2 regions of the Streptomyces sp. NPDC102490 genome follow, and region 2 is predicted to be linked to the other one. Evidence: riboswitches for the same ligand, from Rfam matches in the RefSeq annotation. Region 2 holds a riboswitch; the other holds the start of a gene.
The links. Region 2 has a riboswitch for cyclic di-AMP ahead of ACIRGB_RS14745 (transglycosylase family protein). Riboswitches for the same ligand answer to the same signal wherever they lie in the genome.

Region 1 (7,489 bases), on a different contig from region 2:
CGGTCAGCCGGTGCGGTCCGACGGCTGCCTGGAGGACAGGCACGCCGCCGCGTCGGACGATCGCCCCGCCCCGGTGGAACCGGCCGACCCCGGGCGGTACTTCGTCAGCCTCGGCCTCGACTTCGGCCTCCTCGACTGGGCCGACGACCTGGACGGCCGCCGCGACGGCGAGTACGGCCCCGGCGACCAGGAGTACGAGGTGCGGTACGGCTCCGGGTCGTACCCCACGTCCGGCGCGGACCACACCTTCTGCTCCTCCACGAGGCGCGCCCGCCTGCTCGCGTGGGTCAACGGCGACTGGGGCTGACCCGGCCGCCGGACCGGCGCAGTGCCGTGATCATCCAGGGCTGGAAGGGCAGATGACCGGGGATCACCTGCCAGTCGTTGACCGCCCAGACCAGGCGCCAGTACCGCTCGACGAGCGGGTCGTGGCCCGCCTCGAAACGCCCCGCCAGCCACTCCCGCAGCTCCGGACCGTCGGCGCGGCCGAGTACGGCGGCGAAGCGCTCCGCGACGGTGTCGACCACCGGGACGGCGTCGGCGGCCGCCGAATCGATGCCCGCCTCCCTCGCTTCGGCGACGACCCCCCTGACGAAGGGGACGAGCTCGGCCGCCTGCTCGGAGGCCACCCCCGGCAGCGCGTCCTCGTCGGCGGGCGGGAACGCCGCGTCCGCGATGCGCGCGCGGAAGTCGTCGTCGGCGATGAGTTCGGCCAGCTCCACCCATGCGGCGAGCCGGGTGTCGGAGGGCTCGTCGGGAAGGTCGGGCAGGGCCGTACGCAGGACGGCGGCAGCGTCGCGGGACCGGGGCGTGTCGGCGCCGAGGCCGGCGATGAAGTCGGCCACCATGTGCCGTCGTTCGTCGGCGGTGAGCCGGGTGAGCCGGTGCATGAGAACGGTCTCCTCGGGACTGGAGCCGCGCCGGGCGACGAGCCGCAGCATGCTGTGGCGCAGCCGCAGGGCGCGGATCTGGAGGGCGGTGGCGTCGGCGTGCGCGGCGGCGACCTCGGCGACGGAGAGACCGCCGTCCAGGACGCGGCGGACCGTGGCGAGGTCGACGTCCAGCTCCCGCAGTACGCCGATGAGGTGAAGCCGGTCGAGGGCCGCGTCGTCGTAGCGGCGGTATCCGGCCGGGGTGCGGTCCGTGGGCGGCAGCAGTCCGGTGTCCGAGTAGAACCGGATCGTCCGGACGGGAACGCCGGTACGGGCCGACAGTTCGCCGATCGAGTACGGGGGCATCGCGCCGTTCATGGGCCCACCCTGCGGTCTCCAGCCACTGGCGAGTCAAGCCCGCGCAGGCTTCGGCTCCTCGTCGTTGGCGTTCCTTGCCGGACCATGACCGACAATGGCGGCACTCCACGCCCAGCCCGCCCGTCCGCCCGCACCACCGGAGAGCCACCCATGCCCCTGCCCCACGTCCTGCTCTCCGCCGCCGTCTCCCTCGACGGCTACCTGGACGACACCGGCCCCGACCGGCTCCTCCTGTCGAGCCCCGCCGACTTCGACCGGGTCGACGAGGTGCGGGCCTCCGTGGACGCGATCCTGGTCGGGGCCGGCACGATCCGGGCCGACAACCCGCGGCTGCTGGTGAACTCGGCCGAGCGGCGGGCGGCCCGCACCGCGGCCGGACGGGCGGAGTACCCGCTCAAGGTCACCGTCAGCGGCGGCGGCGAACTGGACCCGGCGGCGCGGTTCTGGCACACGGGCGGGGAGAAGGTGCTGCTGACCACGGACGACGGTGCCCGGCGGGCCCGCGCGCTCGGCATCGGTGCCGAGGTCGTGTCCCTGGGGCCGGTGCTCGACTGGCGTGCGGCGCTGGAGTACCTGCACGACCGGCGCGGGGTGCGGCGGCTCATGGTCGAAGGGGGCGGGACCGTGCACACCCAGCTGCTCCAGCAGGAGCTCGCCGACGAACTGCACCTCGTCCTCGCGCCCCTCCTGGTCGGGGACCCGGCCGCGCCCCGGCTGTTCGGACCCGGCGCCTACCAGGGCGGGCGGCTCGCGCTGGTCGAGACGCGGCGGATCGAGGACGTCGTCCTGATGCGGTACCGGCCCACCGCCCCCGGCACCGGCGACCGGGTCGCCGCCGCCGACCGGCACTGGCTGGCGCTCGCCTGTGAGCTGGCCGAGCTGTGCCCGCCGTCGGACACCGCCTTCAGCGTGGGGGCGGTCGTGGTCGCCGCCGACGGGAGCGAGCTGGCGCGGGGGTACTCCCGGGAGGGCGGTGACCCGGTCGTGCACGCCGAGGAGGCCGCGCTCGCCAAGGTCGGTCCCGCCGACCGGCGGCTCGCGGGCGCCACCGTGTACAGCAGCCTGGAGCCCTGCGCCCGCCGCGCCTCCCGGCCCGCCCCCTGCGCCCGGCTGATCCTCGACGCCGGGGTGCGCCGGGTGGTCACGGCCTGGCGGGAGCCGGACACCTTCGTGGCGGGGGCGGACGGGAGCGGGATGCTCGCCGCGGGGGGTGCCGCCGTCGTCGTACTGCCCGAGTACGCGCAGCGGGCGAAGGCGCCGAACCGCCATCTGGAGGGGTAGGGAGCCGGGCGGGAGACACCGATGTGCATTCCGCCCCCGGGATGACGTACAGTGGTGAACACAACGACGCGGGGTGGAGCAGCTCGGTAGCTCGCTGGGCTCATAACCCAGAGGTCGCAGGTTCAAATCCTGTCCCCGCTACTGAAGGCCGAGGGCCGGAATCCGAAAGGGTTCCGGCCCTCGGTGCGTTTCGGCACGCGTCGCGTGTCATCCGGTCGGCCCCTCACCGCTCGCCGCCCGCCCCCGCTCCCGGAAACCTGGAGTCCGGGACGGCAAGCGGCGCGGACGTGCGGGGCGGCGGGAGACGAGTGGTGCGGCCAGGTGACGTGGACGACGAGGGAGCGTACGCCCGAGCCGGCGGCCGACTCCCCGGCGACCCCGTGCCCGACCCGGGTCTCGGCCTCGGCGACGAGCCGCAGCCCCTCTCGGCCCCGGCACCACCACCGCACCGGCGGACCCGGTACGGGCGCGCCTTCGTGCACGCGCTCCCCGTGCTGCTGATCGTCGTCGCCATCCTGTACGACGTCTTCACCCCGAGGTATTTCACCGCCGGGCCCCTCTACACGGCCGCGCCCCTGATCGCCGCCCCGCTCTACTCACGGCGCGGCACGGCGCTCACCGGCGTCGCCGTGGTCGCCGCGGTCATCGGGCTGCAACTCGGCAAGGGCGTCATCCACTACGTCGACTCCCTCACCGAGCTGATCACCATCGCGACCGTCGCCGTGCTCGCCGTCCTCGTGAACGGCATGGTCCGGCGCAGCAGCGAGCGCCTCGTCTCCGTCCGCGAGATCGCCGAGGCCGCCCAGCGCGCCGTACTGCCCCAGCCCGCCGAGCGGATCGCGGGCTTCGAGATCGCCGTCTGCTACGAGGCCGCGCAGGCGGACGCCTTCATCGGCGGCGACCTGTACGCGGTGCAGGACAGCGCCCGCGGCGTCCGGCTCATCGTCGGGGACGTGCGCGGCAAGGGCATGGGCGCGGTGGCCGCCGTCGCCGTCGTGATCGGTGCCTTCCGGGAGGCCGCCGAGCAGGAGGCGACGCTGGAGGCGGTGGCGCAGCGGCTGGAGCGGGCGCTGGCGCGCGAGGGCACCCGGCGCGACGGACTGGACGCCTTCGAGGGCTTCACCACCGCCGTACTGGCCGAACTCCCGCACGGCGACGGGACGGTCCGCATCGTCAACCGCGGCCATCCGCCGCCCCTGCTGCTCTACGCCGACGGCACCCTCGGCCCGCTGCCCGCCCGCGAGTCGGCGCTGCCGCTCGGCATGGGCGAGCTGGGCGTGTGGCCCGACCGGGCGGAGGAGATCCCCTTCCCCGGCGGGGCCACGCTGCTGCTCTACACCGACGGACTGACCGAAGCCCGGGACGCGAAGGGCGAGTTCTACGATCCGCAGGTGCGGCTGACCGGCCGGGTCTTCCGGCATCCGGCGACCCTGCTCGACACCCTCGCCGAGGACGTGCGCCGGCACTCCGGGGGCGGCATGGCGGACGACATGGCGCTGCTCGCCGTACGGCGGCCCCGGCGCGGCGAACATGATCGTTGTCACGAGCCGTGACGGCCCGACACCCCTCCGCATAACGACTGACATACCGTCAGAAAAACCTGGCGTGAAGGGGAATACTGAGACGGGGTCAACTCGCCCGGTTTTCACCGATCGTGAGGCGTACGTCCCAGTCGTTTCCGTTAACGATCAAGAGGAACGGCTTGGAATCAGAGCCCCGCGTCTATTAACGTTCGATAACGCAGCGCGGTCGTCCCAGCCGTCACAGAAGGCGGCTCCGTGCGCACGCGCCGAATCCCGCAAGGGAACCGGGGAACCACCACATTGGGGTGAATCGGGCGTCTGCCGCCGTGTCCGCACGGTCGGCGCACACCCGTAGGAGACCTTCCTGCTCCGAACCCGTCAGCTAACCCGGTAGGCGAAAGGAAGGAAAGGAGTACGCCCACGTGGCGTCCAACCGGCCTGCCCCCGAGGCCCCGTTCGTGCCCGCCGGGCACGGCACCGACACCTTCGGCTACGACGCCCCCCGTGCCGAAGAGGGTCCCTGGGAGGAGTGGAATCCCACCGCGGAATCCATCCGCCCCGTACGCGGCCGGCACCGCGTCGCCAAGCAGCGCGGCGGGCTCGCCCGCAGCTCCACCGTCCTCGGCGTCGGGGTCATAGCCGCCGTCGGCGCGGGCGGCATGGCCAGCGCGCAGACCGGCAAGCCGCCGGTGTCCATCTCCATGCCGGACCTGCCGAACGTCGGCTCACTCCTGCCCGGCGACGACGGGACGCCGGAGCCCGAGGGTTCCGCCACCCCGCTCAGCGGCATCACCCAGGCCGTCGCCGCCGACACCGCGGAGGGCACCGGCACCACCGACGCCGGTGAGTCGCTGCGGGCCCGGATCATGGCGCAGGCCGAGCAGCAGCAGGCGCAGGTCGAGACCAAGGCCGCCGCCGAGGCCCGGGCCGCCGCCGAGAAGAAGGCCGCGGAAGCCGCCGCCAAGGCGGAGAAGGAAGCCCGGGAGAAGGCCGCCGCCGCCAAGAAGAAGGCGGAGGAGGAGGCCGCGAAGAAGGCCGAGGCCGAGCGGCTCGCGAAGCTGGCCAAGCAGTACACGCTGCCGACCTCCTCGTACACCATCTCCTCCACGTTCAACCAGGCCGGTTCCCTGTGGTCCTCCGGCCACCACACCGGCCTCGACTTCGCCGCCCCCACGGGCACCCTGCTCAAGGCGGTGCACAGCGGCACGATCACGTCGGCCGGCTGGGACGGCTCGTACGGCTACAAGACCGTGCTCACCCTCGACGACGGCACCGAACTCTGGTACGCGCACCAGTCGTCCATCAGCGTCAGCGTCGGCCAGAAGGTCACCACCGGTGACGTCATCGGCCGCGTCGGCGCCACCGGCAACGTCACCGGCGCCCACCTCCACCTGGAGGTCCACACCGCAGGCGGCTCGGGCATCGACCCGATGGCCTGGCTGCAGAGCAAGGGCCTCACGCCCTGATCCACCCCGCTCCCCGACCACCCCGCTGAACCCGGCGGTCCTGACGGCAACCCCCCGGCGTCAGGGCCGCCGGTTTGCCGGATTTTTGCGCCTTGGCCGGAATGACCTGCTCCGGTGCGGTCGTTGACGCCCTACATGACTTCTCTGCGCACACTCGGCTCCTCCGGCCTCGAGGTCTTCCCGCTCGCCCTCGGCGGCAACGTCTTCGGCTGGACCGCCGACCAGGACGCCTCCTTCGCCGTCCTCGACGCCTACACGGCGGCGGGCGGCAACTTCATCGACACCGCCGACGCCTACTCCGCCTGGGCCGACGGCAACAGCGGCGGCGAGTCCGAGACCGTCCTGGGCCGGTGGTTCGCGGCCCGCGGCAATCGTGACGACGTCGTCCTCGCCACCAAGGTCAGCCAGCACCCCGAGTACCCGGGACTGTCCGCCGCGAACATCAAGGCCGCGGCCGACGCCTCGCTGCGCCGCCTGGGCACCGACCACATCGACCTCTACTACACCCACTACGACAAGCCCGAGGTGCCGGTCGAGGAGATCATCGGCGCCCTCGACGAGCTGGTGAAGGCCGGCAAGGTGCGGCACATCGCCGCCTCCAACATCTCCGCCGAGCGGCTCGCCGCGTCCCTGGAGTTCTCCGACCGCGAGGGCCTCGCCCGGTACGTCGCCCTCCAGCCGCACTACAACCTGGTCTCCCGCGACACCTACGAGGGCGAGCTGCGCGACCTCGCCGAGCAGGCCGGTCTCGCCGCCGTGCCGTACTACGCCCTCGCGGCCGGCTTCCTCACCGGCAAGTACCGGCCGGGGACCGCGGTGGACAGCCCGCGGGCGGGCGGTGCGGCCAAGCACCTGGAGAGCGAGCGCGGCCGCCGGGTGCTGGCCGCCCTGGACGAGATCGCCGAGGCCCACGACGCTCCGGTCGCCACCGTCGCCCTCGCCTGGCTGGCCGCCCAGCCGACGGTGGCGGCGCCGATCGCGTCCGCGCGCACGGTGGAGCAGCTGCCGGCGCTGCTGGGCGTGGCCGAGCTGAGCCTGACGGCGGACGAGGTCGGGCGGCTGACACGGGCGTCCGCCTGACGCGGGCGTCCGCCTGAGCGGACGGACGGCGCGAACCTACGGCCGGTGCGGGCCGGGCGGCGGGTACGGGGCGCCCGGGTGGGGCGGCGCGTACGGGCCGAGAGGCGCCTGCGGTCCGTAGGGGGCGTACGGGGTGTACGGGAGGTGCGGGGCGTACGGAGCGGGCGCGCTGCGGGGGGCGTACCCGGGGTGCGCCCCGCCGTACGGGTACGCCCACGGCGGCATCGGCCGCGGCACGGGCGGCGGCGGTGCTGTGGCCCGGGCGGCGTGGTCCAGCGCCGGGCGGGCCACGTCCCGCAGGTGCCACAGGGCCTCCAGCAGCGCCCGCTCCCGCACGGTGAAGTCGGCGCCCGCCCGGCCCCGGCGCCCGCGCTGCCTGAGGAACGCCACCGAGGTCGCGCAGGCCTCGTACCGCGCCACCGCCCGCGCCCCTTCCTTCCCGGCGTGCCGGCGGGCGTACTGCCGGGCGATGCGGCGGGCCCGCATTGAGCCGAGCGCGTACGGCTCCGCGGGCGTGAGCCACCCGGCGACGACGTACGCGGGCAGCTCGGCCCGTACGGTGCCCAGTTCGCGCTGCCTGGACCAGATCACCAGCCAGGTCAGCAGGCCGAAGGACGGCACCATGAACGCCGCGTACACGGCGAAGAAGCCGTACTGGCCGAACGCGGCCGAGCCGTTCCACAGGGCGTGCACGCCCATCGCGAGCAGCAGCCCGGCCGACGGGAGCAGCGACCGGCGCACGCGGTGCCGGCCAGCCGAGAGCGCGGCGATGCCGAAGCCGATGCCGGTGAGCACGGTGAACAGCGGGTGCGCGAACGGCGACATCACGACCCGCACGAAGAAGGTCGCCGCGGTGACGGAGGCGATGCCGCTGTCGCCGGTGAGCTGG
Region 2 (7,489 bases):
CTGGCCTCGGAGGCGGCGTGGGCGACGGCGAGGGAGACGCCGAGGATGGCGTTGGCGCCGAGCGAGCCCTTGTTGTCGGTGGCGTCCAGGTCGAACATGGCCTGGTCGATCAGGCGCTGCTCGGTGGCGTCGTAGCCGACCAGCTCCGGGCCGATCTGCTCGATGACGGCCAGCACGGCCTTCTCGACGCCCTTGCCGAGGTAACGGCTCTGGTCGCCGTCACGGAGTTCGATGGCCTCGAAGGCACCGGTGGAGGCGCCGGAGGGAACGGCGGCACGACCCGTGCTGCCGTCGTCGAGGCCGACCTCGACCTCGACCGTGGGGTTGCCTCGGGAGTCCAGGATTTCCCGGGCTACGACGACGTCGATGGACGGCACGAGCATCTCCTTCTTCAATGTGACGCTTCGGTGTGACGCGCGGGTCCCGCAGGACCGCGGCGGCTCTGCGGGACCGAGCCTAACCGGCTCCGGGCGATCGGCCAGCCGATCGCCCACCCGCTGGACAGAACCGAGAGTAAATTGTTTCCGAACGGAACAAAGACGTTTCCGGAAACCGGGACGGAACCGGGGGCGGGCCCCGGCGGGGGCGCGACGCGAAAAACCCGCCCCGGTGCGTACGGGGGGAACACGCACCGGGGCGGGAAGTCGCGGGAGCCGCCGCCGCTTACTTGAGGTGCAGCTGCTGGCCCGGGTAGATCAGGTCGGCCTGGTCGACGATGTCGTCGTTCAGCTTGAACAGCTTGGCCCAGCCGCCCTTGACGTCGTGCTCCGCGGCGATCGAGCTGAGGGTGTCACCCTTGACGACCTTGTACTCGCCGTCGCCCTTCTTGACCTTCTTGCCGGTCGGGGTGGTGACGGTCTTCTTCTCGGCCTTGTCGGTCTTCTGCTCCGCGGCCGGACGCTCGGAGGAGCGGGAGGCCTTCTGCTCGGTGGAGCGCTCGGCGGTGGAGCCGCTGCTCTGGCTCTGGGAGCTCTGCGAGCTCTGGGAGCTGCCGGAACCGCTGTCCTGCGAGCCGCCACCGGTGTTCGCGGCGCCCGACAGGCCGGTGCCGCAGACCGGCCAGGCACCCTTGCCCTGGCCCGCGAGCACCTTCTCGGCGATCTGGATCTGCTGGGACTTGCTCGCCTGGTCGGCGGTGGAGGCGTACTGCGTACCGCCGTAGGCGGCCCAGGTGGAGGCGGAGAACTGCAGACCGCCGTAGTAACCGTTGCCGGTGTTGATGGACCAGTTGCCGCCGGACTCGCACTGGGCGACGGCGTCCCACTCGGACGTGGTGGCGGCGGAGGCGTTGCCGGCCGCCATCAGCGGGGCGGCGACGGCGGCACCGGTGACGCCGGCGACGGCGATGACACGGGTGGCCTTGGACGGACGACGGTGCTTGCCCTTGCCGGAAAACAGCATGGTTGATCCCCTCACCGACGCCTGCGAGGTGAGCTGTCGGGTTCGGGCCGGTTGAGTTGCCCGGCCGGGTTCCTCGCGGAACTCGGCTCCACCCCTAGCCGCTCCGGCTCAACTGCCCGGTGTGGCGCTTACCTTGGGTCCCCCGCTCCTGCCTTCGGCGCTTGACGCGACGACTGTTCCCGTACGGCCGCTGGCAGGATTCGGCGTTGCGACTGTCGGGGCCCGCGGTGGCGAGCGGTCATGACCGTAGACACGCACTCCGCGGTTTTTCAAAGACGATCACGGCTTCTGAGACCTATCTCTCACGAGATCCAAAAGGGACATACAGTCTCTAACCGTGACGTGAACTCCCCCTACTTTTCGCCCGATTCGCCCGTGACCGTGAGCGTCTGACCGGGCAGGATGTGGTCGGGGTCGGCACCGACGACCGCCTCGTTGCCGGCGTAGAGCGCATGCCATCCGCCGTCGACGTCAAGGGAGTCGGCGATGGCCCACAGACTGTCGCCGGTGCGGACGACGTAACGGTCGCCTCCGGCGTCCCGCGCGCCACCGTCGCGCGAGGCGTGCCGCCCCGTCGCCGTGTCCGTGCGGCCCTCCTTCGCGGCGCCCTCGTCCGCGCTGTCGCCGCGGTGCCGCCCGTCGCCGGACGAGCCTTCGGTCTCCCGCGGTTCGGCACGGGCGGAGGAGTCGGATTCGGGGGAAGTGTCCGACTTGGTGGAGGGGTCGGCGTGACCGGACGCGCCGCCGGAACCGTCGGACGACGTGTCAGACGAGGACGAAGAAGAGGGCGAAGGGGACGAAGAGGACGCCTCGGGCGTCGACTCCGCCGTCCCGGTCGAGCCGGACGTTTCGGTCGAGCCGGATGACTCGGACGACGGGGACGACTCGGGCGATCCGGTGGTCGTGGGCGAGCCGGACGACTTGGTGGTGTCCGCCTCCCCCGAGGTGTCCGAACCCTCCGACGCCCCGTCACCGGCCGCGTCCGAGCCGCCGCCCGTGACCCCGGAGTCGTTGCCCAGGCCGGCGAGCAGACCGCAGGTCGGCCAGGCGGCGATGCCCTGGGCCGCGTGTATCTTCTCGGCGATTCTTATCTGCTGGGAGCGACTGGCCCGGTCGGCACTGGGGGCGTAGTCCAGGCCGCCGTACTGCTCCCAGGCGTCCTGGGACAGTTGCAGGCCGCCGTAGTAGCCGTTGCCGCTGTTCTGGCTCCAGGCGCCGCCGGTCTCGCACTCGGCCACCTGGTCCCAGGCCGCCGAGTCGGCCGCGTGGGCGCCGGTGGCGCCGAGCAGCGGGATCGCGATGGCGGAGCCGGTCACTCCGGCGGCGACGACCAGGGCGGGTGCCTGGCGGGGGCGGCGGTGACGACCGTTCCCGGAGAGCATGCGACGACCTTTCACGAGACGACGGGGGGTCACGTGGCGGATGACGCTCGACACCACGTTGATCCGTGAACGTATAGGGAGATCATCGGTTGTCACAAGTTCATGCCGCGCAGATCACGTGAAGATCACAGAGTTGAGCGCGTGTCACTTTTGCGTCGTCGACGGACCGTTGCCGGCCGATGACGCGAACGGCGTGAACGCCACCGGCAAGGTGCGCAGACCTCGCATGATGAGGCCGCCGCGCCAGCGCAGTTCGGCCGGGTCCGCGGCGAGGCGGAGGTCCGGCAGCCGGGTGAGGAGCGTGGCCAGCGCCGTCTGCCCCTCCAGCCGGGCGAGCGGGGCGCCGAGGCAGTAGTGGATGCCGTGGCCGTACCCGAGGTGCTGGCTGTCGCGGCGGGCGAGGTCGAGGGTGTCCGGGTCGGAGAACCGCTCCGGGTCCCGGTCGGCGGCGGCGAGGACGACGAGGACGGGGTCGCCGGCCGCGACGTCCTGGCCGCCGATGGTCAGCGGCCGGGTGGCGAAGCGCCAGGTGGCCAGCTCCACCGGGCCGTCGTAGCGCAGCAGTTCCTCGACGCCGGTCTCCAGCAGGCCGCGCTCCCCGGCGGCGAGGGAGGTCTGGAGCCGCGCCCGCTGCTCGGGGTGGGTGAGCAGGGCGTAGGTGCCGTTGCCGATGAGGTTGACGGTGGTCTCGAACCCCGCGAAGAGCAGGATGAAGGCCATGGCCGCGGCCTCGTTCTCGGTGAGGTGCTCGCCGTGGTCCGAGGCGCGGATCAGACCGGAGATGAGGTCCTCGCCGGGAGCCGGCTCGGGCGGCAGCGCGGCGCGCTTGCGGTGGATGAGCTCGGCGAGGTAGCCGCGCATCTTCTTCACCGACCGGGCGACACCGCCCCGCGGGCCGCCGCCGTGACGGATCATCATGCCCGCCCAGTCCCGGAAGTCGTCCTGGTCCTCGCGGGGGACGCCGAGCAGGTCGCAGATGGCGTAGATGGGCAGGGGGAAGGCGAAGTCGTGGATCAGGTCGGCGGAGCCGGTGGCGGCGAACCGGTCGATGAGGCCGTCGGCCAGCTCCTGCACCCGGGGCGCGAACTCGGCCACCCGGCGGGGCGTGAACGCCTTGCTGACCAGTCGGCGCAGCCGGGTGTGGTCCGGCGGGTCGATGTTCAGCAGGTGGGTCATCAGCTCGGCCTTCCGCTCTCCCGGAATGCCGGTCTTGCCCTTGGCGTGCGCGGGCTCGGCGTGGTGCGCCGGGTTCTTGGACAGCCGCGGGTCGGCGAGGGCCTGCTTGGCGTCGGCGTATCGGGTGACCAGCCATGCCTCCACCCCGCTGGGCAGCCGCGTGCGGTGCACGGGGGCGTGCTCGCGCAGCCAGGCGTAGGCCGGGTAGGGGTCGCTCGCGAACTCCCAGGTGAACAGCTCGGGGGCGGGACCGGCGGCGGGGCCGGGGACGGGCGGGCGGCCGGTCATCCCTCGACCGCCCTGATCGCGTCCCGGTAGGCGCGGGCCGCCGCTCTCAGGGCCGCCTCGGGGTCGGTGCCCTCGGACTCGGCGCGGGCGGCGAGGGCGAGCAGTTCGTAGCCGATGCCGTCGCCGGAGGGCAGCGGGACGTCGAGGCCCGCGGTGCGGACGCGGGAGGCGAGCTTGGCGGCGAGGGCGAGGCCGGGCTGGCCGAGGGGGACGCCCTCGGTGACCGAGGTGCGCTGCTTCTCGGCGGCCTTGGTGCGCAGCCAGTGCTCCCGGACCTCCTCGGGGGTGTCGGCCGTCGCGTCGCCGAAGACGTGCGGGTGGCGGTGGATGAGCTTGTCGACGATGGTGCCGGCCACGTCGTCCACGGAGAACGGGGCGTCGGGGTCCTCCTCGGCGATGCGGGCGTGGAAGACGACCTGGAGCAGTACGTCGCCCAGCTCCTCCCGCAGCTCGTCGCGGTCGCCGTCCTCGATGGCCTCGACGAGTTCGTACGCCTCCTCGATGGCGTACTTGGCCAGGCCCTGGTGGGTGCGCCGGGAGGACCAGGGGCATTCGACGCGGATGCGGTCCATGACCTGGACGAGGTCGAGGAGGCGGGCGCCCGGGAGGTCGTAGGAGGCGGGGAGCAGTTCGAGGTCGGGCATCGGGACGCGGCCGGAGCCGGCGAGTCGGGCCAGGCCGTCGGTGAGCGCGGGGTCGCCCTCGCCGGTCGCGACGACCACCGCGGTGCGGCCGCCGGCGCAGGCGTCCACCAGCTCCTCGGCGGTCGGGGCCGCCTCGTCGACCCGGATGCCCGCCTCGCGCAGGTACGGCAGCTGGGGGTGGGCTCCGTCGGCGCACAGGACGCGGTCGGCGGTGCGCAGGGCCTGCCAGGCGGGCCAGGACAGCAGGCCGGGGGCGACGCGGTGGCTGGTGGTGAGCAGCACGATGCGGCCCTGGTCGGGGGCGGTCGCGCCGGCGGTGGTTGCGTTCACTCTCCGAACCTAACGCACGCCGCCGACGGCCCCCCGAGTTGTCCACAGGGGGCCGTATCGCCGCAGGTCGGTGCGGTTACGCCGGCTGCTGGGAGCCCGCCGCCGTGATCTCCCGCACCCATGGCGTCCGGGTGTCAACGCGGCTGCTCTTCTGGACGTCCCAGGTGCCGTAGCGCGGGTTGAGGTCGACGTCGAGCTTCTTGGAGGCCGCGGACAGGGCCTGCCAGAACTCGGGGCGGCTGGTGTCGGTGCCGAGGCCCTGGGCGAGCTTCTGGGCCTCGAGCTGGACGAGGAGGTTGTCGTCGAGGCGGTCGGGGGCGACGCCGTACTGCTGGAGCCACGCCGTCTCCAGCTGCTCGGGCCCGCCGGCCTGCTTCTCCAGCTCGCCGCGCATGTCCTGCACTTCCTTGCGGCTGACGGTCACTCCGGCGTCCTGGGCGGCGCGGTGCAGGACCCGGTCGAGGACCATGCCGTGCAGGGTGTCGCGGGTGAGGGTGCCGGTCCGGGCGACGACCTGCTGGTACTGGGTGTCGTCCGGGACGGCGGCGCGCTGTGCCGCGCGCACCTCGTCGACGCGGTTCTCCAGCTGGGCGACGGTGATCCGCTGGTCGCCGACGACGGCGGCCGCGCCCGGATGCGCGTCGCTGCCGCAGGCGGTGAGCAGGGGTGCCGCTGCGGCGATCACGGCGGTGAGGAGAAGCGCGGGGCGGCGGCGGTGCAAGGGAACCTCCCGTTTGGAGATTGTGCGACGGTGCACAAAGTCTTGCGGTGATCGATGGTAGGCAGTGGCCCGGCTCTGGCCAACCCATTGGACCAACGATTCATCAGGACTTCGGGCACCTCCTCGCGCCCGCGCGCACCGGTGGCCGTCAGCCGCGCATCTGACCCAGCCACTGGAGGGTGCGCCGGATGTCGCCCGCGAGCGGGTGGCCGGGGCCGTGGACGCGTTCCACGTCGTGCAGCAGCCGGGCCAGCGTGTCGTGGGCGGCCGCGCGGTCGCCGAGGGCGAGCAGGAGGTGGCCGATGCGGCGGCGGACGTCGTGGGCGAGGTCGGGGTCGCCGGCGACGTACTGGTTCTCGTAGTACGGCAGCAGCGCCCGGTACTCGGCGAGGGCGGCGGCGGGTTCGCCGAGCTGTTCCAGGCACTGGGCGGCGTCGTAGCGGTGGCGCAGGGACTGCGGGTCGGCCTGGCCGGCCTCGGCGGCGCGTTCGTCGGCGAGGCGGCGCAGTTCGGGCAGGGCGCGCCGGTACTGGCCGTCGTCCAGGAGGGTCGCCGCGTACTGCTTGCGCAGGGTGCGCACGACCGGGGAGCGTTCGCCGTGCTGTTCGGCGGCGGCGGGCAGGATCGCGCCGAGGATGTCGACGGCCTGGGTGATGCGGCCCTCGCCGAGGAGGCGCTTGACGTCGTCGACGGCGCGGGCGACGTCCGGCTTCCCGGCGTCGGGTGCGGCCGGTACGGGCGCCGGCTGCGGCGCGGGGGTGCGGGCGCGGTCGGGCCAGGGGGCGTGCGGGCGCACGAAGGGGCGGGTGGGGTCGAGGGGGCCGCCGGTGGGCATGCCGCGCGCGGGCAGCAGCAGCGCGAGGTGCTCGTAGACCTCCTGGGCGGAGTCGGGGCGGTGCTGCGGGTCCTTGGCGAGCAGGCGCAGGACGAGCGCTTCGAGGGCTTCGGGGATCTCGGGGCGGATGCGGCGCACCGGCAGCGGTGGCTCGTACAGGTGCCGGTGGAGTACGCCGAGGGCGGTCGAGCCCGCGAACGGGACGTCGCCGCTGAGCAGTTCGTGCAGGAGGACGCCGAGTGCGTAGAGGTCGGTGTACGGGCCGACGGCGCCGCCCATGGCCTGCTCGGGCGCCATGTAGGCGGGCGAGCCGATGGGGGTGCCGGTGTGGGTGAGGCGGGTGGTGTCGGCGTCCATGACGGAGGCGACGCCGAGGTCGAGGACGGTGACGGTGCCGTCCTGCTTGACCATGACGTTGCGCGGCTTGAGGTCGCGGTGGACGATCGGCACGGCGTGCACGGCGCTCAGGACGGCGCACAGCTGGGCGGCGACCGCGACGGCCCACGGCCACGGGTAGGGCTCGTGCTCGGCGAGGTGGTCGGAGAGGTCGGCGCCGTCGACGTACTGCATGACGAGGAACAGCTCCTCGCCCTCGCTGCCCGCGTCGTGCACGGTGACCAGGCCGGGGTGGTCGACCTGTGCGGTGACCCGGCACTCGCGCACGAACCGGCGGCGCAGTTCGTCGGCCTCCTGGCCGGCCACCTTGTCGGGG

Region 1: another riboswitch for cyclic di-AMP. It lies ahead of ACIRGB_RS03495 (M23 family metallopeptidase); the one in region 2 lies ahead of ACIRGB_RS14745 (transglycosylase family protein).

Annotation. Positions count from the first base shown of each region.
Region 1 is NZ_JBIWJU010000002.1:20,396-27,884, reverse strand. Features, by position in the region: gene ACIRGB_RS03520 (hypothetical protein) at 1-307, shown strand, start outside; gene ACIRGB_RS03515 (MerR family transcriptional regulator) at 288-1,250, opposite strand; gene ACIRGB_RS03510 (dihydrofolate reductase family protein) at 1,401-2,531, shown strand; tRNA gene ACIRGB_RS03505 (tRNA-Met) at 2,599-2,672, shown strand; gene ACIRGB_RS03500 (PP2C family protein-serine/threonine phosphatase) at 2,858-4,084, shown strand; cyclic di-AMP (ydaO/yuaA leader) riboswitch at 4,309-4,465, shown strand; gene ACIRGB_RS03495 (M23 family metallopeptidase) at 4,477-5,520, shown strand; gene ACIRGB_RS03490 (aldo/keto reductase) at 5,656-6,600, shown strand; gene ACIRGB_RS03485 (PrsW family intramembrane metalloprotease) at 6,637-7,489, opposite strand, start outside.
Region 2 is NZ_JBIWJU010000006.1:85,508-92,996, forward strand. Features, by position in the region: gene eno (phosphopyruvate hydratase) at 1-377, opposite strand, end outside; gene ACIRGB_RS14745 (transglycosylase family protein) at 664-1,401, opposite strand; cyclic di-AMP (ydaO/yuaA leader) riboswitch at 1,405-1,571, opposite strand; gene ACIRGB_RS14750 (transglycosylase family protein) at 1,755-2,783, opposite strand; gene ACIRGB_RS14755 (cytochrome P450) at 2,928-4,247, opposite strand; gene ACIRGB_RS14760 (nucleoside triphosphate pyrophosphohydrolase) at 4,244-5,221, opposite strand; gene ACIRGB_RS14765 (SurA N-terminal domain-containing protein) at 5,298-5,942, opposite strand; gene pkaE (serine/threonine protein kinase PkaE) at 6,091-7,489, opposite strand, start outside.